2 regions of the Mycobacterium sp. IDUB_28 genome follow, and region 2 is predicted to be linked to the other one. Evidence: predicted binding sites of a transcription regulator. Region 2 holds the regulator's gene; the other holds the start of a gene.
The links. Region 2 encodes LexA, which represses DNA repair genes until DNA is damaged. Its sites were predicted from a motif close to CGAACANNTGTTCG; they were not measured.

Region 1 (14,770 bases), on a different contig from region 2:
CTGATGTCGCGGTAGTTGCGCACCGGCGAGTTCACCGGAATGCCGAGCCGCTCCTCGCGCCGATACCCCTCGACCGCCTGCGCGGTACTGGGATGGGCCTGTAGCGACAGCGGCTCGTCGGCGGCCAGCACTTTGACCAGAAACGGGAGCACGTCGCCGAACCGTGCCCGCGACGCCGCGCCCAGCTGGCCCTCGGGGTCGGCGCTCAGTGCCGTCAACAACGAGGTCTCGCCGTGCGGCGTGTGCAGAAAGGCCGGGTCGCCCGGGTGAGCGCCGAACCAGAGTTCGGCCTCGGGATGGGCGGCCGGCACCGGCCGCCCGGTGAATTCGGCGAGTGCGGTGCGCGACCCCCAGGCGTAGGTGCGCATGGCTCCGCGTAGCAGTTCCACCCTGTATCTATCCCCGTGCCAATCGCAGGTAAACCGCCGCCATCTCGAGCCGAACGGCCAGCACCGCCAGTTGCTGCTCGACGCGCTGAGCAGCGGTGGGCGCCGGCGCTTCCGGCACGTCCTGGGCACCGATCAGGTAGACGTCGTCCAGCCCGGCCACCCGGGCGGCGACCACCGTGCGCTCAGCGGCCAGCGTCAGCGCCAGCACCCGCAACCGCTGGGGCAGCGGCCCGTCGATCTGCTCGTCGTGGAACAGGTCGTGTTCCGGCGCGGGGTGGCCGCCGGGCCCACCGCGCAGCGCAGCCACCGCGTCCGCCAGGCCGGTGGCGGCGACCGCCTGCTGCGCATTGCGCAGCACCATCGAACTGCCGTGCCGGGCCAGCGTCAGCGTTGCGGCGCTGTCCCCGGCCAGCGCCACCTGGCACCCGGTCAGCCGCGCCGCCAGCATCTTGGCCGGATTGGTGAACAACTCGCGTGCGGCGCTGTTGCGCAGCACCTCGGCGTCCAGTTCGTCGGCCAGCGCCCCCAGATCAAGAGGCAGCCGGGAGTCCACGGTCTGCAGTACCGCCAGACCGACCGCCAGATACCGGCACAGCCCGAACTCGTCGGGCGCCCACAACCGGGGCGCCAGCACCGCGACCCGGCCCGCGGTGGAGTCACGCAGCGGACCTTCGAACGGCGCCGCCACGACCACCCGCGCTCCGCGGCGCACCCCGGTGGCGGCCGCGCCGACCAGCACGGGGTCCCCGGGATCGTCGCCGGCCACCACCAGCACATCCAGCGGACCGATCCAGGACGGAGCCTCGGTGGCCAGCACGATCGGCGCCGCAGCGTCGGTGGCCAGCGTCGAGATCAGCAGAGCCCCGGCCGTTTCCGCGGGGCCGCGCCCGGCCACCCAGATCACGCTGCGCGGCCGGTCGTTGCCGCCGAGGGACTCGAGCTCGCCCTCCTCCAGCGCGGCAGCCACGGTGCGCACCTGGGCGCCGGCCATCGACGCCGCCCGCAGCAGGCCGTCCCGGTCGGCGGCCAGCAGACCCTCGGCGTCCTCGAGATCGACAGCTCCGACGGTGCTCACGGTCCCGCCTGGGGTGGGTCGGCCCGGGCCGCGATTTGCTCGCTGATCTGTGCGACCACCGCGTCCACATCCTCGATGCTGCGCCCCTCGACATTGAGCCGCAAGAGCGGCTCGGTGTTGGAGCTGCGCAAGTTGAACCAGCGGCCGTCGCCCAGGTCCGCGGTCACCCCGTCCAGGTGGTCGATGGAGTGGATCCGGCCACCGAACGCCTTCAACACGGCATCCACGCACGCCGCCGCGTCGGCGACGGTGAAGTTGATCTCGCCGGAGGACTCGTAGCGCTGGTAGTCGGCGGTCAGCTCGGAAAGCGGCCGGTCCTGCTGCTCACCGAGCGCCGCGAGCACGTACAACGCGGCCAGCATTCCGGAGTCGGCGCCCCAGAAGTCCCGGAAGTAGTAGTGCGCCGAGTGTTCCCCACCGAAGATCGCGCCGGTCTCGGCCATCAGCGCCTTGATGTAGGAGTGCCCGACGCGCGAGCGCAGCGGCGTGCCGCCGCGCTCGGCCACCAGCTCGGGCACCGCGCGCGAGGTGATCACGTTGTGGATGACGGTGGCGCCGATCTCGCGGGTCAGCTCGCGCGCGGCGACCAGGCTGGTGACCGTCGAGGGCGAGACCGGCCGGCCACGCTCGTCGACCACGAAGCAACGGTCGGCATCGCCGTCGAACGCCAGGCCGATGTCGGCGTTGGTTTCGCGCACGAAGTGCTGCAGGTCCACCAGGTTCGCTGGGTCCAGCGGGTTGGCCTCGTGGTTGGGGAAGGTGCCGTCGAGCTCAAAGTACAAGGGCAACAACGTGATCGAGTCGATGGCACCGAGCACCGCCGGGGCGGTATGGCCGGCCATGCCGTTGCCGGCGTCCACGGCCACCCGCAGCGGGCGCAGGTCGGCGGTGTTCACCAACGAGCGCAGGAACACGCCGTAGTCGGCCAGCACATCCTGGTCGGTCACCGATCCGGCCGGGCCGTCGTAGCCGGCCGCCGCGCCGGCGATCAGGTCCTCGCTGATGACGGTCAGACCGGTGTCCTTACCGACCGGTTTGGCACCCGCGCGGCACAGCTTGATGCCGTTGTAGGCCGCCGGGTTGTGGCTGGCGGTGAACATGGCACCGGGGCAGTCCAGCAGACCCGAGCCGAAGTACAACTGATCGGTGGAGGCCAGACCGATGCGCACCACGTCCAGGCCCTGACCGGTGACGCCGTCGGCGAACGCCGCCGCCAGCGACGGGGAGCTGTCGCGCATGTCGTGACCGATCACCACCCGGCCGGCGCCCTCGCTGCGCATCAACCGGGCGAAGGCGGCACCGACGTCGGCGACGAAGGGCTCGCTGATTTCCGCACCGACCAGCCCACGGACGTCGTAGGCCTTGATCACACGGTGGACAGCCGCGGCGGGCCAAGACATGTGGGGTGCTCCTGACGACGTGAACTCTTCGCCGTCAGCCTATCGGCCCGCCGGCACTGCGGACCGGAACGGTCCGGTTGGCGATCGACGGTTCGGCGCGCTCAGTCGGCAGGATCGGGCAGGACCCGCAGGTGTCCGCGCCGGCGTCCGGACCGATGTTCGGGTGGCGCCAGCACACCGGTGGCGTGAGCTCCCGCCGAATGCACCGGATCCCCTACCCCAGCGGCGCGTGGGATGTCGTCGTACCCGTCGTATCCGTCGACCCGCGCGGTGAAGCCGTTCACGACCGCACTCGCACGCACCCCGCCCTCGCGCACCGCATCGGCCAGCGCCACCAGGTCGTCCTCGTCGGGATTGGTCGGCTCGGCGTTGAGCGGTCCGGCGTGGCGCACCAGCTCCCAGCCACGCGGGGCGGTGATGCGGCCGGCATGACCGACACACAGATCCCAGGAGTGGGGTTCCCGCGCGGTAGCGAGTGGTCCGACCACCGCCGTGGAGTCCGAGTAAACGAACGTCAGCGTTGCCACTGCATAGTGCGGACACCCGGGCCGGCAGCAGCGACGGGGTACGTTCACGAGCGAAAGGCTATCGTGCGCAAACGCCGCTCAAGCGCCGGACACGCGCATCGGTTCTAGCCACGATGTACAACCGTTACCATCGGCGCGTGAGCGATTCCCGCGGCTCCGGCCGCAGCGGTCGGCCTGCGGGCAGGTGGGCCGGGACGTTCGGGCACCGATCCCGGCGCAGGGGCCGCGATCTGCGCGGCCCGTTGCTGCCGCCCACCGTGCCGGGCTGGCGCAGCCGCGCCGAGCGGTTCGACATGGCGGTGCTGGAGGCCTACGAACCCATTGAGCGACGGGTCGGTGAGCGGGTAGCCGAACTCGACGTCGCCGTCGACGAGATCCCCCGCATCGCGGCCAAGGATCCCGCCAGCGTGCAGTGGCCACCTGAGGTGATCGCGGACGGACCGATCGCCCTGGCCCGTCTGATACCCGCCGGGGTCGACGTGCGCGGCAACGCGACGCGGGCGCGAATTGTATTGTTCCGCAAGCCGATTGAGCGACGGGCGAAAGACACCGTCGAACTCGGTGACCTGCTGCACGAGATCCTGGTGGCCCAGGTGGCGATCTACCTGGACGTGGAGCCGTCGGTCATCGACCCGACGATCGACGACTGAACTTTGTGCGGCGGACTAGATGACGCCGCGCTTGAGGCGGCGACGTTCGCGCTCGGACAGTCCACCCCAGATGCCGAACCGCTCGTCGTGGGCCAGCGCGTAGTCGAGGCACTCATGGCGGACCTCACACCCCAGGCAGATCTTCTTCGCCTCGCGGGTGGAGCCACCCTTCTCCGGGAAGAAGGCCTCGGGGTCGGTCTGGGCGCACAGCGCTTTGTCCTGCCATTGGTCGGCGGGGACTTCCGGCAGTGGCTCGGGCTCGAATGCGGCGGGCGCATCCGGAACCACGCTGAGATGAGGACGGACGGGTGCTTTCGGTGTCGGCAGAGACGTCACGACCGAGCCGGACGTGGTGTGCGGTGTGCCCCCCATTACGCCCCGAAGGTATTCATAGGACATGACTCCGCCTCCTCACTGATAGAGAGTGAATGGTTTACCACTGTTCTGATGTACAGATACCCAATTCGAACAAGTGATCGAATCTCGGTCTGCGACACCGGAACCGGCCGGCCAACCGGGAAATGACACTGATGTGATTAGACACGTGCCGGTGACCCTGGTCAAGCACTTCGGCGCATTTCCATACCATCTCGTAACCGAATTTCGGCGTTTCTGTTGTTTCGGCACTCGGGCGTGTCGAACACAGTATTATCACAAGTCCCTTGTGCCACAGTGGTTACCGATAACAACCCGTCCGCGCGCGACGGGTACTGTCCTGCGGTGTGAAGGTCACCGTGTTGGTCGGCGGCGTCGGCGGCGCCCGCTTCCTGCTCGGCGCACAACACTTCCTCGGCCTGGGACAGTTTGCTCGGCCGGACCAAACCGGTCATGAACTGACCGCCGTCGTCAACATCGGCGACGACGCGTGGATCCACGGCGTACGCATCTGCCCGGACTTGGACACCTGCATGTACACCCTGGGCGGCGGGGTGGACCCGGAGCGCGGCTGGGGTCATCGGGACGAAACCTGGCATGCCAAAGAGGAACTGGCGCGCTACGGGGTGCAACCCGATTGGTTCGGGCTCGGCGATCGCGATCTGGCCACCCACCTGATTCGAACTCAGATGCTCAACGCCGGTTACCCGCTGTCGCAGATCACCGCCGCACTGTGCGATCGTTGGCAGCCGGGCGCGCGGTTGCTGCCGGCCAGCGACGACCGCTGTGAAACGCATGTGGTGATCACCGATCCGTCCGACGGTTCGCGCAAAGCGATCCACTTCCAGGAGTGGTGGGTTCGCTACCGCGCCCAAGTCCCCACCCACAGTTTCGCCTTCGTCGGAGCCGAAAAGGCTAGCGCCACAACAGAAGCGGTGGCAGCCATCGCCGAAGCCGACGTAATCATGCTGGCACCGTCCAATCCGGTGGTGAGCGTCGGAGCCGTCCTGGCGGTACCCGGCATCCGCGCCGCCCTGCGCACCGCGACCGCCCCGGTGGTCGGGTACTCACCGATCATCGGTGGAAAACCGTTGCGCGGCATGGCCGATGCCTGTCTATCGGTGATCGGCGTGGACTCCACCGCCGAGGCCGTCGGGCGGCACTACGGTGCGCGCGGCACCACCGGGATACTGGACTGCTGGCTGATCCACGAGGGTGATCGCGCCGAAATCGACGCTGTGGCGGTGCGATCCATCCCGCTGCTGATGAACGACCCGGCGACCACGGCTGAGATGGTGCGCGCCGGGCTGAAACTGGCTGGCGTGACAGTATGACCGGGCAGCCCACGCTGCCGCCGACGGGCGAACACGGCACCGCCGGGAGGATCGAGATCCTGCCCGTTCCCGGACTTCCCGAGTTCCGTCCCGGTGACGACCTGGGCGCCGCGCTGGCCGCCGCCATGCCATGGCTGCGCGACGGTGACGTGGTGGTGGTCACCAGCAAGGTGGTGTCCAAATGTGAAGGCCGCCTGGTGCCGGCTCCCCCGGATCCTGAGCAGCGAGATACCCTGCGCCGTAAGCTGATTGACGACGAGGCGGTCCGGGTGCTGGCCCGCAAGGGACGCACCCTGATCACCGAGAACCGGCTGGGCCTGATCCAGGCCGCGGCCGGGGTGGACGGATCCAACGTCGGGACATCGGAATTGGCGCTGCTGCCGGTGGACCCGGACGGCAGTGCCGCCGCGCTGCGGGCGCGGCTGGGTGAACTGCTCGGGGTCACCGTCGCCGTTGTGATCACCGACACCATGGGCCGGGCGTGGCGTAACGGCCAGATCGACGCTGCGGTGGGAAGTGCGGGAATAGCTGTGCTGCACAACTATTCGGGCGCCGTCGATCAGCACGGCAATGATCTGGTGGTCACCGAGATCGCCGTCGCCGACGAGATCGCGGCGGCAGCCGACCTGGTGAAGGGCAAGCTGACCGCGATGCCGGTGGCGGTGATCCGGGGGCTCGAACCCGCCGACAACGGCACGACCGCGCGGCACCTGGTGCGCGCAGGCACCGAAGACCTGTTCTGGCTCGGCACCGCCGAGGCCCTCGACCTGGGTCACCGCCAGGCCCAGCTGATGCGCCGCTCGGTGCGGCAGTTCAGCAGCGAACCGGTGCCGGCGGAGCTGGTCGAGGCCGCGGTCGCCGAGGCGCTGACCGCCCCGGCCCCGCACCACACCCGGCCGGTGCGGTTCGTGTGGCTGCAGACCCAGGCCACCCGAAATCGGCTGCTGGACCGGATGAAAGACAAGTGGCGGACCGATCTCAGCGGTGACGGCAAGCCCGCCGATGCGGTGGAGCGCCGCGTCTCGCGCGGCCAGATTCTCTATGACGCGCCCGAAGTCGTCATACCCTTTCTGGTGCCCGACGGCGCGCACAGCTACCCGGACGCCGCGCGCACCGAGGCCGAGCACACCATGTTCACCGTCGCCGTCGGCGCCGCCGTCCAGGGTCTGCTGGTTGCGCTGGCGGTCCGCGGCCTGGGCAGCTGCTGGATCGGGTCGACGATCTTCGCCGCCGACCTGGTGTGCGAAGAGCTTGGCCTGCACCGTGATTGGGATCCGCTGGGGGCCGTCGCAATCGGCTACCCCGCCGAGGCGATGGAACCGCGCGAGCCGGCGCCGGTCGCGGATCTGTTGATCCGCCGATGAGCTTGCGGGATTCGGTGATCGACCTGCTCGCCGGGTGGCAGGCGCCCGAACCCGCCCAGGACGCGCTGCGCCAGGCCGTGCTCGGGTTCGTGCTGGCCCGCCCGGACGCGTGCCTGCGGGAGTGCGAACCCGGGCACATCACCGCCTCGACCCTGGTGCTCGACGACAGCGGCGAGCGGGTGCTGCTCACCCTGCATCCCCGGCTGCGCCGCTGGGTGCAACTCGGCGGACACTGCGAGCAGGATGTCGATGCCGACATCCAGGCCGCCGCGCTGCGCGAGGCCGTCGAGGAGTCCGGCATCCCCGACCTGGCGCTGGACCCGGAACTCGTCGCCGTGCACGTCCACGCGCTGACCTGCTCGCTGGGCAAGCCGACCCGGCACCTGGACCTGCAGTTCGTGGCGCACGCCCCGGCGGGGGCCCGGATCGCCATCAGCGACGAGTCCGACGACCTGCGCTGGTGGCCGGCGGACGCGCTGCCCGAAGGCACCGATCACGCGTTGGCGTACCTGGTGGATCGCGCCCGCCGCCCGGAGGAAGCTCAGACGTCCGACGAGTAGCGGATCCCACCGTCGGGAATCGAGACCCCGGGCCACACCCGCGCCCCGCGCAGCAGTTCGCAGCGCGCACCGATGTCGCAGCCGTCGCCGATCACGCCGTCGCGGATCAGCGCCCGCGGCCCGATGCGGGCACCGAACCCGATGATCGAGCGCTCGATCACACTGCCCGCCTCGACCTTGACCCCGTCGAAGATCACCGCGCCGTCCAGCCGCACCCCCGCGCCGATCTCGGCGCCCCGGCCCACGACGGTGCCGCCGATCAGCAGCGCGCCCGGCGCCACCGCCGCGCCGTCGTGCACCAACGACTCGCCGCGCTGCCCGTGCAGGGCCGGCGACGGCGCGATCCCGCGCACCAGATCGGCCGAGCCGCGCACGAAGTCCTCCGGGGTGCCCATGTCGCGCCAGTAGGTGGCGTCGACGTATCCGCACACCTTGACGTCGTCCGCCGACAGCAGCGACGGAAATACCTCGCGTTCCACCGACACCTCGCGCCCGCGCGGAATGCGGTCGATGATGTCGCGGCCGAACACGTAACAGCCGGCGTTGATCTGGTCGGTCGGCGGGTCCTGTGTCTTCTCCAGAAAGGCGACGACCCGGTCCGTGTCGTCGGTGGGGACGCAACCGAACGCGCGCGGATCACCGACCCGGACCAGGTGCAGCGTCACGTCGGCCTGATGCCCGCGATGAAACTCCAGCAACTGGCCCAGATCGGCGCCGGAGAGCACGTCGCCGTTGAACACCATGACGGTGTCGTGGCGGAGCTTGGGGGCGACATTCGCGATGCCGCCGCCGGTGCCCAGCGCGTTCTCCTCGGTCACGTACTCGATCTGCAGGCCGAGCTTGGATCCGTCGCCGAACTCGGCCTCGAACACCTCGGCCCGGTACGACGTGCCCAGCACCACGTGCTCGATGCCGGCGGCGGCGATCCGCGACAACAGATGGGTGAGAAATGGCAGCCCGGCCGTCGGCAGCATCGGTTTGGGCGCGGACAGCGTCAGGGGCCGCAGTCGCGTGCCTTTGCCGCCGACCAGGACCACCGCATCGACGTGGTGGGTTGCCAACTCAGTGCCGCCCTTCTGCCAGTTCCCGCTGCAACGATTTGCGCGACCGGCGCAGCGCGCTGCGCACCATCAGGCGCGAACGCACCGCCAGCGAACCGCGCAGCGTCCAGCGCAGCGGGGCGCGCCACCATCCGGAGTGCCGGTCCGCCAAGAAGATATAGGTACTGCGGTGATGCGCAGCCAGGTGGCTGGCCGGGTCCCGGCCGGTGGAGTGGCCTTTGTGGTGCAGCACCTCAGCGGTGGGGACGTACACGGACTGCCAGCCGGCTCTGCCGAGCCGGTCGCCGAGGTCGACGTCCTCCATATACATGAAGTAGCGCTCGTCGAAACCGCCGATCTGGTCGAACGCCGCGCGCCGCACCAGCAGGCACGACCCCGACAGCCAGCCCACCGGGCGCTCGCTGGGCTCCAGGTGTTCCTGCCGGTACGCACGGGTCCACCGGTTGCGCGGGTAGACCGGGCCGAGCACCGCGTGCATGCCGCCGCGGACCAGGCTGGGCAGGTGACGCGCGGACGGGTACACCGACCCGTCGGGGTCCCGGATCAGCGGGCCCAGCGCACCCGCCCGCGGCCACCGGGCAGCGGCGTCCAGCAGCGCGTCGATGCTGCCCGGGCCCCACTGCACGTCCGGGTTGGCCACGATCACCCAGTCGTCCATCCAGTTTTCGTCGCGCTGGTCGAGCTTGGCGACGGTGCGGTTGACTGCCGTCCCGTAGCCGAGGTTGGACCCGGTGGGCAGCAACCGCACATTGGGATAGCGCAGGACGGCGGCCTGCGGTGTTCCGTCGGTGGAGCCGTTGTCGGCCAGCAGCACGCTGACCGGACGTTCGGTGGCCAGCGACAACGACGCCAGGAACCGCTCCAGGTGCGGGCCCGGCGAATAGGTCACCGCAACGACCGGCAGAACGTCAGTCACGCGTTGAGGGTAACGGTCGATCGGTCGCCGCGGTCAACGCCGCGACCAGCGCACTGCGCCACGGACGCAGCGGGGCCAGTCCCGCCGCCACCCAGGCCCGATTGGACAGCGCCGAATACGACGGGCGCGTGGCGGGCCGCGGAAACTCGTCGGTGCCGCACGGATTGACCCGCTGCGGGTCGGCGCCGCTTTCCTCGAACACCGCCCGGGCCTGCTCGTATCGGGAGACCACACCCTCGTTGGCGGCGTGCAGTAGGCACCCACGAACGTCACTGTCGGCCAACTCCAGCAGCGCGGCAGCCAGATCGGCGGCGTAGGTCGGTGAGCCGGTCTGGTCGTCGACCACCTTGACCGGTCCGTCTCCGGCGGCCAGCCGCTGCATGACCGCGACAAAGTCGTTGCGGTGCACCCCAGCGGTGTAGACCCAGGCGGTGCGCACCACGACGGCGTCCGGCAGCGCGGCGTGCACCGCCTGTTCCCCGGCGAGCTTGCTGGCCGCGTAAACACCTTGGGGCGCGGTCGGGTCGCCCGGCTCGTAGGGCCGCGACTGCGCGCCGTCGAACACGTAATCGGTCGAGATATGGATCAGTCGGGCACCGGTGCGCGCACAGGCACGCGCCAGATGCTCGGGACCGGCGGCGTTGACGGCGTACGCGCCGGCCTGGTCGGTTTCGGCGCCGTCGACGTCGGTGTAGGCGGCGCAGTTGATCACCACGTCGTCGGGCTCGATCACCCCGGCCGCGGCGGGGTCGGTGATGTCCCATTCCGATGACGTCCTGGCCAGCACATTCCGGCCGGCGCGGGTGGCCTGTGCGCGTACCAGGCTGCCGAGCTGACCGCCCGCACCGGTGATCACGAGCCTGGCTGACATGTCTTGAGTCTGGCACGCCGGGCCTGGCTACCCGGAAAGCCGGTGTTGCGCAAGTAACCTACAGTGGTGTTTGAGCAGAGTGTGACTCGTGTGATGCGTGTGGTTTGCACGGCGATGGCCGTCCTGGTCGTACTCGGTACCGGCGTCGCCTGGAGCAACGTGAAGTCGTTCGAGGACGGCATCTTCCACATGTCGGCACCCTCGCTGGGCCACGGAGCCGACGACGGCGCGATCGACATCCTGCTGGTGGGCCTGGACAGCCGCACCGACGCGCACGGCAACCCGCTCTCCGCTGAGGAACTGGCATCGCTGCGCGCCGGCGACGAGGAAGCCACCAACACCGACACCATCATCCTGATCCGCATCCCCGACAACGGGAAGTCGGCCACCGCGATATCGATCCCCCGCGACTCCTACGTCCAGGCCCCCAACCTGGGCAAGACCAAGATCAACGGCGTGTACGGACAGACCCGCGAGACCAAGCGCGTCAGCCTGGTCAAAGCCGGCGCCTCGGCCGGCGAGGCCGCCGCGGTCGGCACCGAGGCGGGCCGCGAAGCGCTGATCAAGACGGTGGCCGACCTGACCGGCGTCACCGTCGACCACTACGCCGAAATCGGACTGCTGGGCTTCTCCCTGATCGCCGATGCGCTCGGCGGCGTCGAGGTGTGCCTCAAAGACGCTGTCTACGAACCTCTTTCCGGCGCCGACTTCCCCGCCGGCCGGCAGAAGCTGAACGGCCCCCAGGCGCTGAGCTTCGTGCGCCAGCGTCACGAACTGCCGCGCGGCGACCTGGACCGGGTGGTGCGCCAGCAGGCGGTGATGGCCTCGCTGGCCCACCGGGTGATCTCCGGGAAGACGCTGTCCAGTCCCGCCACCCTGCGACGACTCGAGCAGGCCGTGCAGCGCTCGGTGGTGTTGTCCTCCGGTTGGGACATCATGGATTTCGTGCGGCAGCTGCAGCAGCTGGCCGGTGGCAACGTGGCGTTCGCGACCATCCCGGTGCTCGACGGTGCCGGCTGGAGCGACGACGGCATGCAGAGCGTGGTGCGGGTGGACGCCCACCAGGTTCAGGAGTGGGTCGGCGGCCTGCTGCACGAACAGGATCAGGGCAAAACCGAGGAACTGGCCTACACGCCGGCCAAGACCACCGCCAATGTGGTCAACGACACCGACATCAACGGCCTCGCGTCGGCGGTGTCGGATGCGTTGAGCGCCAAGGGCTTTACCGCCGGCTCGGTGGGCAACAACGAGGGTGGCCACGTCAAGAGCAGTCAGGTGCGGGTCGCCAAGACCGACGACCTGGGCGCCCAGGAGGTCGCCAAACTGTTGGGCGGGCTGCCCGTCGTCGCCGACACCTCGATACCGGCCGGATCGGTGCGGGTGGTGCTGGCCAACGACTACACCGGCCCGGGATCCGGACTCGACGGTGGGACAGCGACGTCCGCGCGGGTCTCGAGTGCGGCGGCCGGCAACAGCACGGGTGGCACGGTCCCGGCGCCGTCACCGATCTTGACCGCGGGCTCCGAGAACCCCGAGTGCATAAACTGACCGTGCCGTGTCTGCCCTGACCACGCTGTCCGCAGCGATCCTGGACCCGATGCTGCGCGCCGACCCGGTCGGCCCGCGCATCACCTACTACGACGACGCCACCGGCGAGCGGATCGAGCTGTCCGCGGTGACGCTGGCCAACTGGGCGGCCAAGACGGCCAATCTGTTGCGCGACGAACTGGGCGCCGGGCCGGGCAGTCGGGTCGCCGTTCTGCTGCCGGCGCACTGGCAGACGGCGGCGGTGCTGTTCGGGGTGTGGTGGATCGGCGCCGAAGCGGTGCGGGACGGACCGGCCGAGGTCGCGCTGTGCACGATCGACCGGCTCGACGAGGCCGACGACGCGGCCAATGGTGGCGAGGTCGCCGTGCTGTCGTTGGATCCCTTCGGCAAGCCGGTGCCTGATCTGCCGATCGGCGTCACCGACTACGCCACGGCGGTGCGGGTGCATGGCGATCAGGTCGTCCCCGCGCGCACCCCCGGCCCGGCGCTGGCCGGTCAGTCTGCGGCCCAGGTGCTGGCCGCCTGTGCACAATCCGCGGCGTTGCAGAGTCTGACCGGCGAGGATCGGGTGTTGTCCAGCTTGGCCTGGGACCGGCCCGAGCACCTGGTGGACCGATTGCTGACGGTGCTGTCGGTGGGCGGGTCGCTGGTCCAGGTGGCCAACCCCGACCCAGGCGCGTTGCCGCGTCGGGTCGAAACGGAGAAGGTCACCCGGGTGCTGGACAAATGACGAGAGCTTTCGGACGGCAAAATCGAATTAACTGACTCGTCAATTCGCAGGAACGGCCGTCGGGTGCCGCGTCGGGGGCGCCCACCACGTCGTTCGGCGCCCGGCGGCCGGTGTCGGTGAATGTGACAGCCAGGTAGTGGAATACTATTCAGCAAATTGCTCGAAGTCTTTTCCGCGTGCCCCGATTCAACCAAACCGCCCGGTCGGCAATATTCGTTCGCCACGAGTCGTATAGAGCACCGGTCACCACCTGTCGGCACGGCCCGGCGCTGCCGCCGGGTCGGCAAACGATGCGGCACAACGAATTCACCCAGGCCGACGAGACTGCGCACGCTGAGGGCCGCGCTGGCCTGCGAGAAATGCATCTATCACTTGAATTGTTCGAAGATCATTTGAGACTCCTATGTGCCGAATTGAAACGCAACTGCGAATGCGCGAAAACAGCAAATTATCGATGGCCCAGCTATACGATGCGGCTGGATCGATGGCGACTGACCGGTCGGGAGTCGACGTGCCAGCCGTCTCCCGTTGCCGCGCGTCGAAGGAGTCCACGAATGTCGTATGTGTTCGCCGTGCCCGAGATCATGGCCGTCGCCGCCCGCGAGGTGTCCGGGGTGGGATCGGCGGTGCAGACTGCCAGCCACGCGGCGGCAGGCGCCACGACCGCGGTGGCAGTCGCCGCCGGGGACGAGGTCTCGGCGGCGATCGCCGCCCTGTTTTCCACCCACGGCCAGCAGTACCAGGCGCTGCACGCTCAGGCGGCCGCATCGCACGCGCAGTTCGTCAAGACGTTGCTCGGGGCGGGTTCGGCCTATGCCCTGGCCGAGGCGGCCAGCGCAGCACCGTTGCAGAGTCTCGAAGAAGCCGTGCTGGGTGTCATCAACGCGCCTACCAATGCGTTGCTGGGCCGCCCGCTGATCGGCAACGGTGCGGACGGCGCTGCCGGGACCGGTGCCAACGGCGGGGCCGGCGGGCTGTTATGGGGTAACGGCGGTAACGGCGGTTCGGGGGCGGCCGGGATGGCCGGTGGGCGCGGCGGCGACGCCGGGTTGTTCGGTCACGGCGGTGCCGGCGGGGCCGGCGGCATCGGGACCAACGGCGCGACCGGGCCGAGCGGGGTGATCGGCGGCACCGGTGGCGCCGGCGCGGCCGGCGGGGCCGGCGGCAATGGCGGCATCCTGTGGGGCAACGGTGGGGCGGGCGGGGCTGGTGGCGTCGGCGGGACCGGTGGTGCCGGCGGCGCGGGCCTGGCCGGTGCGACCGGCACCGCCGCCAGCGGCGGTGCCGGCGAAACCGGTAGCGACGGTGGACAGGGCGGCTTCGGCGGCACCGGCGGCGCAGGTGGGGCCGGCGGACAGTCCAGGGCGCTGTTCGGCGGGACGGCAGGCGCGCACGGCGTCGGCGGCGCGGGCGGGACCGGCGGCACCGGCGGCGCCGGCGGGACCGGCGGCACCGGGGCGGTCGACACCGGCTCGGGCGCGGGCACCGGCGGCAACGGAGGCACCGGCGGGGCGGCCGGCATCGGTGGGGCGGGCTACGCCGGCGCCGCGTCCGGTGCGGCGGGCACGGGCGGCGAAGGCGGTGCGGGCGGTGAGGGCGGCGCAGGCATGCAGGGCGATTCGGCCATGTCCCCCGGCCTGGTCGGCACCGACGGCGGAAAGGGTGGCCAGGGCGGCACCGGCGGCGCCGGCAACGGCGGCACCAACGGCGACGGCGGCCGGGGCGGTACCGGCGGTAAAGGCGGCCAGGGCGGAACCAACCTCATCGAAAAAGGTGGCATGGGCGGGACCGGCGGCATCGCGGGCCAGGGGGGTGCCGCCGGGAGCGGCGGCACCGGCGGCACGGCAGGCAGCTCCGGTGTCGGCGGGCAGGGTGGCACCGGCGGCACCGGCGTTTTCGGCGGCACCGGTGGCACCGGTGGTGAGTCGACCACGCACACCGGCCACGCCGTCGGCGGTGCCGGCGGTGCA
Region 2 (14,770 bases):
GGTCACCCGTCATTGTGCTCGTCACCTGTCCTTCTCCGATCGCGCGGTCGACTTCCCGCGCAGCGGCCGCGCGCAGCGGCACCTCGACGGTCGGCAGTTCTGGTGCGGTGCCGACCGGTTTCCCACAAGTATTGAAGCAGTTCGGCGAGCGGTGTGCCGCCACCTTCGGCTATCGCTGCTTTTCAGCGCCGCCGCCCGGGTAACGAATCGGTTCCCGTTCGATTGCGCCGGATAGGCCCTATCCGCAGGCGGGTACCGTGACTTTGGGCATTGCGACAACACGCAGGGCAGGTGTTTTTCACAGCTTCTGCATAGCCGGCCCTGGGTGGCGCTCAGCTTGATGAGCGAGGCTTTGGGGTCGCACCAGCGGGTATCGAAGGCGTCGCGAACGTGCTGAATCACTGTTCACAGCGCCTTGCAGAGCCATAGAGTGTTCGGTTAACTGCCAGCGACAATCAGGTGTACGTGCACCTGACGGGGGGAAACTGGCGGCGGAGTTCGGGAATTGAGGGTCGCCCATGTCAATGGTTGGGATCGCCGGGATCATCGCTTTGTTCGCGGCGCTGGCATCGGCAACCGGTGATGTGATCCGGCAGCGCTCGGCTCACGAGATCACCGACAAGGAGGTCGGCCACCTCCAGCTGTTCGGCATGTCCTTGCGCGACGCCCGTTGGTGGACGGGCGGTCTGTGCGCGATCCTGAACTACAGCCTGCAGGCTGTGGCGTTGATCTGGGCATCGGTCATGCTGGTGACCACGCTTCAGGTGACGGCTCTGCTGTTCGCGTTGCCCATCTATTCGCGCCTCACCCATCACAAGATCACCCGCTCGGAATGGATGTGGGCCGTCACCCTCGCCGCGGCCCTCGCCGTGGTGATCAAGGTCGGCGACCCGTTGGCCGGCCACGACCGCGCGCCCCTGCTGACCTGGATCATCGTCGCCGCGGTGATGGGCCCCCTGCTGGTGTCGTGTCTGGTGGCGGCCAGGATCTGGCACGGACGTCCGCAGGCTGCGGTGTTGCTGGCGGTCGTGGCAGGCTCGTCGCTGGCGTTGTTCGCGGTGCTGACCAAGGGCGTGGTGGAAGTCGTGCACAAAGACGGACTCGGCGGCGCGGTCACCTCGCCGGAGTTCATTCCCTGGTTGGTCACGATGTTGTGCGGGATGATCTTCCAGCAGTCCGCGTTCCGGGCCGGTGCGTTGACCGCCTCTTTGCCGACGATGACAGTCGCTAAACCCGTGGTGGCTGCGACACTGGGCACCCTGGTGCTCGGCGAGACGATCTCGGCCAACGGCCCGGAGGCATTCGTGCTGATCGCGGCGGTCGCGATGGTGATCGTCGCGACCGTGGCGCTGGCCCGCGGCGAAGCTGCGCAGATCGTCGCCGACGCCGGCGGCGACGCCCCGCACGTCGACGAATCAGCCCCGCCTCCGACGGGCACCGTCAGCGCGGCCGACGGCTCGGCGCTGGGGTCGACCTCCGGGTAGACCGGTCGGGGCCGCCTGGAGAAGTTAGTTTTAGGGCGTGCTGAGCGCAATCGCGATTGTTCCGTCCGCGCCGGTGCTGGTCCCCGAACTGGCCGGCGCGGCCGCCGCAGAAATCGCCGACCTGAGCGCTGCGGTGAGCGCGGCCGCGGCAGTCCTGCCCGACAGCTGGGTCGCCCTGGGCATCGGCAGCGCCGACGCGGTGCTGGGTCCGGAATGCACCGGCAGCTTCGCAGGATTCGGGGTCGATGTGCGGGCTCAGTTGGGGCCGGACGGCACGATGCCGGTGACGATGCCGCTGTGCGGGCTGATCGCGGCCTGGCTTCGCGGCCAAATCCGGCCCGACGGCAGCGCCTCGGTCTGGGTGTGCGCGGCGGGCCAGGACTCCGGCGCCGCGGTGGCCCGCGGCCGCCGGCTGCGTGCTGAGATCGACCGCGCGACCGAACCGACCGGCGTGCTGCTGGTCGCCGACGGCGTCAACACCCTGACGCCGCGCGCGCCCGGCGGGTACGACCCCGCCACCACCGACATACAGCTGGCCCTCGACGACGCACTGGCCGGCGGCGACGTCGGCGCCCTGACCCGGCTGCCGGATCAGGTCCTGGGCCGGGCGGCGTTCGCGACATTGGCCGGCCTGATGCTCACCGCACCGCGGACGGTCAAGGAGCTCTACCGGGGGGCACCCTACGGGGTGGGCTATTTCGCCGGTGTCTGGCAGCCGTGAGACCGCTGGCCATCATCGGACCGACCGGCACCGGCAAATCGCAACTGGCACTCGACGTCGTCGAACGGCTCGGCGGTCCGGCCGAGATCGTCAACGCCGACGCGATGCAGCTTTACCGCGGCATGGATATCGGGACCGCCAAGCTGCCCGTCGCGCAGCGCCGCGGTATCCCGCACCACCAGCTCGACGTCCTCGACGTCACCGAGACAGCGACTGTGGCGAACTATCAGCAGGCCGCGGCCATCGACGTCGAGGCGATCCGGCGCCGGTCAGCGGTGCCGGTGGTGGTCGGCGGGTCGATGCTCTATCTCCAGTCGTTGCTCGACGACTGGTCTTTTCCCGCAACCGATCCCGTGGTGCGCGCCCGATGGGAGCAAAGGCTCGTCGAACTCGGGGTCGGCGGCTTGCACGCCGAACTGGCGCAGCGTGATCCGGCCGCTGCCGCGACAATTCTGCCCACCGACGGCCGGCGCATCGTGCGTGCGTTGGAAGTCGTCGAGCTCACCGGCCAGCCGTTCGCCGCGTCCGCGCCGCGCATCGGTGCCCCCCGCTGGGGCACGGTGATCATCGGATTAGATTGTGAGACAACGATTCTCGATCAGCGACTGGCGAAGCGCACCGAGGCGATGTTTACCGACGGGCTGGTCGAAGAAGTGCGCGGGCTGCTGGATCGCGGCCTGCGCGACGGTGTCACCGCGTCCCGTGCGCTGGGGTATGCCCAAGTGCTTGCGGCGCTGGATGCCGGCGGGACGCCCGCGTTGCTCGACGACGCCCGCGAGCAGACATTCGTCGGTACCCGCCGCTATGTACGACGACAGCGGTCCTGGTTCCGTCGCGACCACCGGGTGCAGTGGATCGACGGGACCGCCGAGGGTGCCGTCGATGAGGCGTTGCGGGCCTGGCGGCACGTAACCTGATCTGGTGCGTTTCGCCAAAGGTCACGGCACCCAGAATGACTTCGTGCTGCTGCACGACGTGCAGAGCCGAGCGGACCTGTCCGCCTTCCGGGTTGCTGCGTTGTGCGACCGGCGCCGGGGCCTGGGCGCCGACGGGGTCCTGCGGGTCACCACCGGTGGCGCCGCTGTGGCGGCCGGCGCGCTGGCACGCCTGCCCGACGGAGTGGGCGCCGGCGACTGGTACATGGACTACCGCAACGCCGACGGCTCGACCGCGCAGATGTGCGGCAACGGCGTGCGGGTCTTCGCCCACTATCTGCGGGCCAGCGGGCTGGAATCGCGCGACGAGTTCGTCGTCGGGTCACTGGCCGGCCCCCGGCAGGTGAGCCTGCACAGTGTCGATGCCACCAACGCCGACATCACCGTTGACATGGGCAAGGCCAACCGGACCGGCGCGGGGGAGGCGCTCGTCGGGGGGCGGCGTTTCACCGGCGTAGCTGTCGACGTCGGCAACCCGCACCTGGCCTGCGTCGACCCGCAGCTGACGCCGGCGACCCTGGCGGCGCTGGACGTGGCGGCCCCGGTCGGCTTCGACGCCGAACAATTCCCCGACGGCGTGAACGTCGAGATCCTGACCGCTCCCGCGGACGGGGTGGTCTGCATGCGGGTGCACGAACGGGGTGTCGGCGAAACCCGTTCCTGCGGAACCGGAACGGTGGCCGCGGTGGTCGCCGCGCTGGCAGCCGAGGGCCTCGACACCGGGACGTTGACGGTCCGGGTGCCCGGCGGCGACGTCGTCGTCACCCTCACCGAGGCCACCAGCTTCCTGCGGGGCCCTTCGGTACTGGTGGCCCACGGCGAGCTCGACGACGGCTGGTGGGACTCGCCGGTCTGATATTCGGGTGCGTCAGCCGCCGCGACGTGCCACCATCGAAAGCGCTTATGACATATCCAGATTCGCCCGAGACGGGCATTCCAGAACCCAGCCTCGGTGAGCTGGCGCTCGAAGACCGATCGGCGCTGCGCCGTGTCGCCGGGTTGTCGACCGAACTCACCGATATCTCCGAGGTCGAGTACCGCCAGCTGCGGCTGGAACGAGTGGTGCTGGTCGGTGTGTGGACCGAGGGCAGCGCGTCGGACAACCAGGCCAGTCTGGCCGAACTGGCCGCCCTGGCCGAGACCGCCGGATCCGAGGTGCTCGAGGGTCTGATCCAGCGCCGCGACCGTCCCGACCCGTCCACCTACATCGGGTCGGGCAAAGCGCAGGAGTTGCGCGAAGTGGTGGTCGCAACCGGCGCCGACACGGTGATCTGTGACGGCGAGCTGTCGCCCGCCCAGCTCACCGCGCTGGAGAAGGCCGTCAAGGTCAAGGTCATCGACCGCACCGCGCTGATCCTGGACATCTTCGCCCAGCACGCGACCAGCCGGGAGGGCAAGGCGCAGGTGGCGCTGGCCCAGATGGAATACATGCTGCCGCGACTGCGCGGGTGGGGTGAGTCGATGTCACGGCAGGCCGGTGGCCGGGCCGGTGGCAGTGGCGGCGGCGTGGGGTTGCGTGGCCCCGGCGAGACCAAGATCGAGACCGACCGGCGGCGCATCCGTGAGCGCATGTCCAAGCTGCGCCGCGACATCAGGGCGATGAAGCAGGTCCGCGACACCCAACGCAGCCGTCGGTTGCAGGCCGACATGCCTTCGATCGCCATCGTCGGCTACACCAACGCCGGGAAATCCAGTGTGCTCAACGCCTTGACCGGCGCCGGCGTCCTGGTCCAGGACGCGCTGTTCGCCACCCTGGAACCCACCACCCGCCGCGCCGAATGGGACGACGGTCGCCCGTTCGTGCTCACCGACACGGTCGGGTTCGTCCGTCACCTGCCCACCCAGTTGGTCGAGGCGTTTCGCTCCACCTTGGAGGAGGTGGTCGACGCCGACCTGCTGGTGCACGTGGTCGACGGCTCCGATGTCAATCCGTTTGCCCAGATCAGTGCGGTGCGACAGGTCATCTCGGACGTGGTCGCGGATCATCACGGCGATGCGCCGCCAGAGCTGCTGGTAGTGAACAAGATTGACGCGGCCGGCGACCTGATGCTGGCCAGGTTGCGGCACGAACTGCCCGGCGCGATGTTCGTCTCGGCTCGCACCGGTGACGGGATCGACGCTTTGCGGAGCCGGATGGCCGAACTCGCGGTGCCGACCGACACCGCGGTGGACGTGGTGATCCCCTACAGCCGCGGCGATCTGGTGGCGCGGGTGCACTCCGACGGGCGGGTGCAGCAGGCCGAGCACCAGACCGACGGCACCCGTATCCAGGCCAGGGTCCCGGTGGCGCTGGCCGCCGCCCTTGCGGAGTTCGCGGCACGCGGCTGACGACCTCCGGCACCGACCAACCACCCGGTTGGTATATGTTGGGGAAAGAAACATACATCTTTCCGACATCCGGAGGCCATACGCATGGGTAGCGCCGTCAAATACCAGCGCACGCTTTTCGAACCCGAGCACGACTTGTTCCGGGAGTCTTACCGGGCCTTCCTGGACCGCCACGTCGCTCCCTACCACGAGGAATGGGAGAAGGCCAAGATCGTCGACCGCGGCGTCTGGCTGGAGGCCGGCAAGCAGGGCTTCCTGGGTATGGCGGTGCCGGAGGAGTACGGCGGCGGTGGCAACCCCGACTACCGCTACAACACGATCGTTACCGAGGAGACCGTGGCCGGGCGCTACAGCGGTCTCGGATTCGGCCTGCACAACGACGTGGTGGCGCCCTATCTGCTGAAACTGACCAACGAAGAGCAGAAGCAGCGCTGGCTGCCCAAGTTCTGCACCGGCGAGCTGATCACCGCGATCGCGATGACCGAGCCGGGCACCGGCAGCGACCTGCAGGGCATCAAGACCCGCGCCGTCAAAGAGGGTGACCACTACATCCTGAACGGGTCGAAGACGTTCATCACCAACGGGATCAACTCCGACCTGGTGATCGTGGTCGCCCAGACCGACCCGGAGAAGGGCGCCCAGGGATTCAGCCTGCTGGTCGTCGAGCGCGGCATGGAGGGCTTCGAGCGGGGCCGCCACCTGGACAAGATCGGTCTGGACGCGCAGGACACCGCCGAACTGTCCTTCACCGACGTCAAGGTGCCGGTGGAGAATCTGCTGGGCGAAGAGGGTCTGGGCTTCATCTATCTGATGCAGAACCTGCCGCAGGAGCGGATCAACATCGCCATCATGGCCGCTGCGGCGATGGAGGCGGTGCTGGAGGACACCGTGCAGTACGCCAAGGAGCGCAAAGCATTCGGCAAGCCGATCGGCAGCTTCCAGAACACGCGGTTCCTGCTGGCCGAACTGGCCACCGAGGCCACCGTGGTGCGCATGATGGTGGACAACTTCCTGGCCCTGCACCTGGAGGAGAAGCTGACGGTCGAGCAGGCCGCGATGGCCAAGTGGTATTCCACCGAGAAGCAGGTTCACCTGATCGACCGGTGCCTGCAGCTGCACGGCGGATACGGTTACATGCGCGAATACCCGGTTGCCCGTGCGTATCTCGATGCTCGCGTGCAGACCATTTACGGTGGCACGACCGAGATCATGAAAGAGATCATCGGCCGCAGCCTCGGCGTCTGACGGTCGGCGGCCGCAGGCCGCGATTTCGATGTGGAACGTTGACCGGATCGAGCCCTGACGTAGCGTCGGTCCGTGCGAAATGCGTATCCGCTGCGCTCGGTCGAGGCGCAGGTGCCGCTCTCCCATCTCTCGCGACACGGGCGCGGCCCGGCATCATTTCGACGTCGGGTCGATAACCGTTTCCGTAATATCTACAATTTGACTTCGCATTTCTCGTTCGCTAGAGCAAAGTTATGCGAGCCCGGCAACGATGCAGGTCGTAGCTGGGGAATGGCCCACGGCGGGCGATCCGCCGGCTCGCCAGGTGGGCAGGGGCATCGGCTGGGAGGCTTGGTGGACGGGCGGAGAGGGCAATTGAGCAAGCTGGTCGGTCGGGCGCTGCTCGGCTTGGCGGCTACCGCGCTGGCTGTGACGCTGCTGGCGCCGACCGCTGCGGCGTCCCCGATCGGCGACGCCGAGGCGGCCATGATGGCCGCGTGGGAGAAAGCCGGTGGCGACACCTCGACGCTGGGCGCCCGCAAAGGCGACGTCTATCCGATCGGGGACGGCTTCGGGCTGGACTTCGACGGCGGCAAGATGTACTTCACGCCTGCCTCCGGCGCGAAGTTCATGTTCGGCCCGATCCTGGAGAAATACGAATCGCTGGGTGGTCCCGCGGGTAGTGACCTGGGTTTTCCCACCATCAATGAAGTGCCCGGCCTCGCCGGACCGGACAGCCGGGTCAGTACCTTCGCCGCCAGCGACAACCCGGTGATCTTCTGGACGCCCGACCACGGTGCCTTTGTGGTGCGCGGCGCCCTGAACGCGGCGTGGGACAAGCTGGGCAGCTCCGGCGGCGTGCTGGGCGCCCCGATCAGCGATGAGACCTACGAGGGCGAGGTGACCTCGCAGAAGTTCACCGGCGGTGAGGTGTCCTGGAACCGCAAGACCAAGGAGTTCACCACCAATCCGGCGAACCTGGCCGAGCAGCTCAAGGGTCTGCAGGTGGCGATCGACCCCACTGCCGCCATCAACATGGCGTGGCGCGCCGCAGGTGGCGCTGCCGGACCGCTGGGCGCCAAGAAGGGTAGTCAGTCGCCGATCGGCGGGGACGGCATCGCCCAGGAGTTCGACGGCGGCAAGATCTTCTTCAGCCCGGCCACCGGCGCCAACGCGGTCGAGGGGCCGATCCTGCAGAAGTACGAAGCAGTCGGTGGACCGGTGAGCAGCGACCTGGGCTTTCCGGTCGCCAACGAGGCCGACGGCGGCATCACGCCCGCCAGTCGTGTCGCTGTGTTCTCCGCAGCTGACAAGCCGGTGATCTTCTGGACGCCCGAACACGGCGCTTTCGTCGTGCGCGGAGCCATGAAAGCCGCCTGGGACAAGCTCAAGGGGGCCACCGGCAAGCTCGGCGCCCCGGTCGCTGACCAGACGGTGGACGGCGACGTGGTGTCGCAGAAGTTCACCGGCGGCAAGATCTCGTGGAACCGCGCCAAGAACACGTTCACTACCGACCCGGCCAACCTCGCGCCGCTGCTGTCCGGCCTGCAGGTGTCGGGGCAGAACACCCCAAGTAATTCGGCGTCGGCGCCCGCGGGCAAGAAGTTCACCTTCCACTGGTGGTGGCTGATCGCGGCCATTCCTTTGCTGCTGCTGGTGCTGATGACGGTGTTGGTGGTGTCGGGTTTGCGTCGGCGCCGCGCCGCAGTACCGGATGCGCCGGTGTACGACCGCGACCGGGACCTCGGTGTGGAATACGACCCCGGTGCCGATGACCGCTGGCCGCATGAGGAAATCGATTACGGTTCCGAGCGTTTCCCGCCCGTCGACCAGCATGTCGAGGCAGAGGCGGACGCAGACCCCACCGCCGGCCGGGTCAGCTGGTCCAGAGCGGGGGCCGTCCCGCAGGCCGGCTCCGAGCAGGGTGTTGACGACGACGAATACGGCCACGTCGCCGAAGAGCATTTCGATCCGGACGGGTCGGCGGAGTTCGAGGAGGAAGACCCCGACGCGGTGGGCACCACGCCCATCCCCGTCGTGTCGCGCGGCGCTCTTGGTGAACTCGCCGAGGAGGAGCCGGTCGTGCCGGAGACAGTCGCGCCGGACGATTTCGCGCCGGAGGTGTCGGTGCCGCAGACGAATGCGCCGTACCTGCCGGTCCCGGACGTGCCGGAGTTCGAGGAAGTGCCCGAACCTGTGGACGTTCAGGAGAGCCCGGAACCCCCGGAGTTCGTGGAGTACCCGGAAACGGAGCCGGCCCGGCCGTCCAGCGAGGATTATGCGGACGCGTTTTACCCGATGACCGAGCCGGGGCGCAATGCGGACGACGAGTCACCCGATCTCGCCTCACCGCCGGATGCTGTCGCGGTTCCCGAGCTGCGAAAGGGTCGACATGCCGCAGCGGACCCGGCCGGGTATGCCGTGGAACCTGACACGCCGTTCGGGGCCGCCCCGCAGGTCCAAGCGCCGACCGCCGCGCCAGCAGGCAGCGCCGCGGTGCGCCCGACCATCCATCTGCCGCTCGACGACGACCCGTACCGGGCGCCGGACGGCTATCCCATCAAGGCCAGTGCCCGGTTCGGGCTGTACTACACGCCCACCAGCGCGCTGTACCACGACACCCTGGCCGAGATCTGGTTCGCCAACGAAGACGCCGCGCGCGCCAACGGCTTCGTCAGAGCCGATTGAGGATGCGCGCTACACCTTGCGAATCACGGTGACGACCTTGCCGAGCACGATCGCATCGTTGCCGGGAATCGGATCGAACGCGGGGTTGTGCGGCATCAGCCACACTTGACCGCCCGCTCGCTTGAACGTCTTCACAGTGGCTTCGCCGTCGATCATCGCCGCGACGATGTCGCCGTTGTCAGCGACATTCTGCTGGCGGACGACGACCCAGTCGCCGTCGCAGATGGCGGCCTCGACCATCGACTCACCCACGACCTTGAGCAGGAACAGCGTCCCTTCGCCCACCAGCTCGCGGGGCAACGGGAACACGTCTTCGACGGCTTCCTCGGCCAGGATCGGGCCGCCGGCGGCAATGCGCCCCAAGACCGGGACGAAAGTGGGTTCCGGCAGGGCGTCCGAGCCGATGACATCGGTACGGGGCACTGCCGCATCGTCGGCACCGCGCACGTCGACGGCGCGCGGGCGATTCGGGTCGCGCCGCAGATAGCCTTTGCGCTCCAGGGTGCGTAACTGGTGGGCGACCGACGAGGTGGACGTCAGGCCCACCGCGTCGCCGATCTCGCGGATACTCGGCGGATAGCCCCGCGTTGTCACCGAGGTACGGATGACCTCGAGGATGGTGCGCTGCCGCTCGGTCAGCGTTACATCGGCCGCAGGTGGCCGGCCTTGTGTCGCTTTCGCACTACCCGGGCCGAAACCGGCCGCGGTGTCGTTGCTGTCGCTCATGGATCTGAATGTAACCGCACCAGGCTCAAAATTCAAACATGTGTTCGACCGGGCGTGTCATCGCCCAGACCACAGCCGGGATCTGCGGAAATAAAGTGAATCACAAGTGTGTAACTTCCGCGTGGTCGGGGTATCTGATAGTCACCCAGCTGGTTGCACCGACAAATCCTTGTCGGTGGTGAGGTCTACCGTTTTGCTCGTGCGACACGCGTCGCTCAAATGTTCGGGTTTCGAACACGTGAGCGACTATGGTCGAACACACGAGCGATAAGTAGTCGACCGGAGGGAACGGCATGACACTCATCTACGCGGGTCCGCACCGCAGCGGGAACACGCAGGGCCACCTGAACAGGCCTGTTGGGCGGCCGGTGCGCCAATATCCCTCGTACCGCGCCGGCCAGGGTGGATCCAGCAGACCGGGGCCCGCGCGCCCGGGTGTGGCGCCCGTTCGCTACTACGGCACCGGCGTCACGCGCTCGACGGTCGCACATCGCAGACGCCCGGTGAGCGTGGCCACCACGATCGGACTGGCCCTGCTCGCGGGCGTCATCACCGTGTGGCTGGGGCTGATGGCGAACTTCGGCAGCATGGTCAACGACGGCGCGGCCGAGTCGGCGCCGCAGGTGCCCGCCGCCCTGGCGGTCGTGCGGGTGGAACCGGGGGAGTCGTTGCAAGACCTCGCTGCCCGGGTGGCGCCCGGCGCGCCGGTGCGCGACGTCGTGGAACGGATTCGCGACCTGAACGCACTGGATTCCAGTGCGGTCTCGGCGGGTCAGACCCTGATCGCCCCGATCGGCTGAGCGAGCACCCGCCCGGTCGATGGTTGCCCGGGTCAGCGTTGGCCCGCTACGGAGCACGCGGGTACTGTCGGGGTGTTCTTCTACCCGGATACCAGTCGGTACGGCAAAGGAGCGGCTCTTGCACTGCCCGTTCTGCCGGCATCCCGATTCGCGGGTGATCGACTCGCGAGAAACCGATGAGGGCCAGGCGATCCGCCGTCGTCGCTCGTGCCCGGAATGCGGACGCCGGTTCACGACGGTGGAGACCGCGGTGTTGGCCGTGGTCAAGCGCAGCGGCGTCACCGAGCCCTTCAGTCGCGAGAAGGTGATCAGTGGCGTCCGCCGGGCCTGTCAGGGGCGCCAGGTTGACGACGATGCGCTGAATTTGCTTGCCCAGCAGGTGGAAGACGCGGTGCGTGCCGCCGGCCCTGAGGTCCCCAGCAACGAGGTCGGCCTGGCCATTCTGGGACCGCTGCGCGACCTCGACGAGGTGGCCTACCTGCGGTTCGCCTCCGTCTACCGGTCCTTCTCGTCGGCCGACGATTTCGAGCGCGAGATCGAGGCGCTGCGCGCGCACCGCAACGTTTCGACGTCCGGCTGACCGCACCCCGATGGTCGCCGAACTACATCCTGATCTGCATGCGCTGGCGCCGTTGTTGGGTACCTGGGTGGGCCGGGGCGCGGGGGAGTATCCGACGATCCAGCCTTTCGAATACCTCGAAGAGGTTGTCTTCGCCCACGTCGGCAAACCTTTCCTGAGCTATGGACAGAAGACCAAGGCCCCCGCCGACGACAAGCCGTTGCATGCCGAGACGGGCTATCTTCGGGTACCGCAGCCCGGTCACGTGGAGCTGGTGCTGGCCCATCCCAGCGGCATCACCGAAATAGCGGTCGGCACCTACTCGGTGACCGGTGACGTCATCGAAATCGATGTGGCGACAACCAGTATCGGACTGACGCCGACGGCCAAAGAGGTCAGCGCCCTGGGGCGGTCGTTGCGGATCGCTGGGGACGAGCTGTCGTACTCGCTGCAGATGGGTGCGGTTGGGCAACCCCTGCAACACCATCTGTCCGCCACGCTGCGCCGACAGCTGTGACAGCCGCGCCGGCTCGCGGACGCGAACTCAGGTGGCGCTGCGCTCGTCGGCACCCATCGCGTTGAGCACGGCCACCCGGGTGTCAGTCGGACCGCTCACGGTTCCCTCGCCGCCGCCGGTGCGAAGCAACTCGCGCAGCGCGGCCTGGTCGTAGTCGGGGGGCGCGGTGGTGTCGATGAAGCGCTGGACGAGGTCGAGGAAGCGGGCCGGGTCGTCGTGAAACGGAAAGTGCGCGGCGTTCTCGAAGATTTCGAGTTGGGACCCCGGCATTGCGGCGTGCGCCATGTACGCGTGCTGGACCGGGATGACCGAGTCCTTGCGGCCCCAGATGATCTGCACCGGAATCGCCTGGGTCAAATAACATCGGTCCAGCATGGTGACGATCTGGCCGCGCCAGTCGACGACCGCCCGCAGGGTGCGGGTGAACGCCGCCGAAGCGGTCGGCTCCGGGAGATCGTCCAATATCCGCAGCATGTTCGGCAGATCCTGGCCGATAGCCGTCGACCCGAGCGCCAGACCCGCCAACCGGCCCAGCAACTGCACCGCCGGCAGCACCAGCGGCAGGCGCAGCAGCGCCAGCGCCTCGGCGCCCATCGGCAGCGACGCGAACCGCAACGCGATGTTGACGTCCTTGGTGACGCCCCCGGCGCCCACCAGGATCAGGCGCTCGACCAGGTGGGGGAACTGGTAGGCGAACTGCATGGCCACCCCACCGCCCAGCGAGTGGCCGATGATGGTGACCCGCTCGATGTCCAGCACGCTGAGCAGGTCGCGCATGCCGTTGGCGTACGCCGCGGCTGAGTAGTCGGCGCGCGGTTTGTCAGATTTGCCGTGGCCCAACAGATCTGGGGCGATGACGGTGAACCGCTGGGCCAGTTTGGCGTGGATACCGGTCCACGTCGTGGAGTTGTCGCCGATGCCGTGGATCAGCAGGATCGCCGGGCCGGATCCGGCGATCCGGAACGCCCGCTTGTAGCCGTGGATGGTGCGGAACTGCAGCGACGGGGTGGTCACTTCCCGCACCGGGCGAAGATTGCGTTTTCGCTCGGTCATGTCGCCAACCTCGTCGTCGGGCCGTTAAGGCGTTCGGGACTAACTCGAATCGTCGTCGTCGTGCTTCTTCTCCGCCTGCTGAGCCAGAAAGCGCTCGAACTCGGCGCCCAGCTCGTCGCCGCTGGGCAGTTCCTCGTCACGTGCCAGCAAAGATCTGTTTTCCTGAGCGTCGATGAACGCATCGTACTGGCGCTCGAGCGCGGTCACCACTTGAGCGACTTCCGCGCTCGCCTGGACCTGTTCGTCGATCTTGGTCCGGATCTCAGCGGCCGCCTCGGCCAGCGCCTCCACCGGCAGATCCAGCGATCCCGTCTTCGCCACCTGCTCGAGCAGAGCCTGCGCGGCGGCCGGGTAATCGGTCTGGGTGAGGTAGTGCGGGACGTGCACGGTGAAGCCGACCACCTCGTGGCCGTGTTGCGCCATCCGGTATTCCAGCAGGTTGGACGCGCTGCCCGGGACCTGGATCTCGGAAATCCACGGCTGGAAGTCGGCGATCAGCTCGGCGTTGTTGGAGTGTGCGGTCATCGTGACGGGCCGGGTGTGGGGGACGGCCATCGGAACAGTGCCCAGGCCGATCGTCTGCCGCACGCCCAGGCGTTCGGCCAGCAGTCGCACCGCGGTGATGAACCGCTCCCACTTCAGGTCCGGTTCCATGCCGGCCAGCAGCAGAAACGGGGTCCCGACGCTGTCGCGCAGCGCGTACAGGCTCAATTCGGGATCGTCGTACTTGGTGAAGTGGTCGGTCTTGAAGGTCATCATCGGCCGCCGGGAGCGGTAGTCCAGCAGCTCGTCGATCGCGAATGATGCGACCAGTTCGGTGTCCAGCACCTCTTTGAGGTGGGCGGCGGCAAGCCGAATCGCGTGACCGGCGTCGGAGAACCCCTCCAGGGCGTGGACCAGCACCGGACCGCGGCCGTCGGATGCCGATAACTGAGGTGCCGGGAACTCCAGCTCGTACATGCCGGGTTGTCCGGGCTGGTATTCCTGCGCCTCGCCTGGGTCGTGATGGTCGGACATTGAGCGTGCCTCCTTCCGGGATTCGCGCGCGGGCCTCTCTAGGTTGCCCTAACCAGTCTCCCTCAATCGACGCCGCATCTCTCAGAACGCAGTCGGACCGGTTTCTATTCGCTTGCCGGTCCCCTCCGGTCGGGCAGGATGGGACCGATGCGCGCAGTGACGGCAACGATCAGCCTGGCGGTGATTCTTGCGTCCTGCGCCGCGCACGAGGGCGCTCATGTGGCGCCGGACCCGCGGGTGGGTGCGGTTTTCCGGGACGGCGGCAATCGGCACGGGTGCAGCGGTTCGGTACTGCACTCGGCGCGCGGTGACCTCGTGCTGACCGCTGCGCATTGCCTGCTGGGCCCGGCGAAGACGACCTTCGTTCCGGGTTTCAGCGGTGCCGCCGGGCCCGCCGACGTCTGGACGGTCGACGCGGTGTACTTCGACCGACGCTGGACTGGCAGCCGGGACCCGCGCGCGGACTACGCGATCGCCCGGGTGAGCGGTGCGCGCGGGACGGTGGAGGGCCGTGCCGGCGCGGCCCTGAGCCTGGGGACCTCCCCGCTGCCGGGCACCCGGGTGAGTGTCACGGGCTATCCCGCGGGCGTGGGTGGCGGTCCCATCGGCTGCCAGGGCACCTCCGGCGTCACCGGGAGCGGATTCCCCTCGTTGCCGTGTGCCGGGCTGGTCGGCGGAACGAGCGGCGCGCCCTGGGTCGACGGGTCGAAGGTCGTCG

Region 1: the regulator LexA is predicted to act here: its motif matches at 4,507-4,520, upstream of cofD (2-phospho-L-lactate transferase).

What each region holds. Positions count from the first base shown of each region.
Region 1 is NZ_JBVAXK010000011.1:88,698-103,467, forward strand. It holds gene manA (mannose-6-phosphate isomerase, class I) at 1-389, opposite strand, end outside; gene ACZYZ9_RS21425 (TobH protein) at 397-1,464, opposite strand; gene ACZYZ9_RS21430 (phosphomannomutase/phosphoglucomutase) at 1,461-2,864, opposite strand; gene ACZYZ9_RS21435 (DUF3499 domain-containing protein) at 2,966-3,439, opposite strand; gene ACZYZ9_RS21440 (metallopeptidase family protein) at 3,622-4,041, shown strand; gene ACZYZ9_RS21445 (WhiB family transcriptional regulator) at 4,057-4,413, opposite strand; gene cofD (2-phospho-L-lactate transferase) at 4,764-5,750, shown strand; gene ACZYZ9_RS21455 (coenzyme F420-0:L-glutamate ligase) at 5,747-7,114, shown strand; gene ACZYZ9_RS21460 (NUDIX hydrolase) at 7,111-7,674, shown strand; gene manB (mannose-1-phosphate guanylyltransferase) at 7,656-8,735, opposite strand; gene ACZYZ9_RS21470 (glycosyltransferase family 2 protein) at 8,737-9,651, opposite strand; gene rfbD (dTDP-4-dehydrorhamnose reductase) at 9,644-10,522, opposite strand; gene ACZYZ9_RS21480 (LCP family protein) at 10,616-12,070, shown strand; gene ACZYZ9_RS21485 (TIGR03089 family protein) at 12,120-12,800, shown strand; gene ACZYZ9_RS21490 (PE family protein) at 13,355-14,770, shown strand, end outside.
Region 2 is NZ_JBVAXK010000006.1:72,388-87,157, reverse strand. It holds gene ACZYZ9_RS14295 (DUF349 domain-containing protein) at 1-13, opposite strand, end outside; gene ACZYZ9_RS14290 (DMT family transporter) at 519-1,484, shown strand; gene ACZYZ9_RS14285 (class III extradiol ring-cleavage dioxygenase family protein) at 1,522-2,205, shown strand; gene miaA (tRNA (adenosine(37)-N6)-dimethylallyltransferase MiaA) at 2,202-3,122, shown strand; gene dapF (diaminopimelate epimerase) at 3,127-3,996, shown strand; gene hflX (GTPase HflX) at 4,044-5,468, shown strand; gene ACZYZ9_RS14265 (acyl-CoA dehydrogenase family protein) at 5,553-6,713, shown strand; gene ACZYZ9_RS14260 (LGFP repeat-containing protein) at 7,047-9,380, shown strand; gene lexA (transcriptional repressor LexA) at 9,390-10,106, opposite strand; gene ACZYZ9_RS14250 (LysM peptidoglycan-binding domain-containing protein) at 10,400-10,906, shown strand; gene nrdR (transcriptional regulator NrdR) at 11,025-11,486, shown strand; gene ACZYZ9_RS14240 (peroxynitrite isomerase) at 11,497-11,982, shown strand; gene ACZYZ9_RS14235 (alpha/beta fold hydrolase) at 12,010-13,035, opposite strand; gene ACZYZ9_RS14230 (proteasome assembly chaperone family protein) at 13,075-14,052, opposite strand; gene ACZYZ9_RS14225 (trypsin-like serine peptidase) at 14,200-14,770, shown strand, end outside.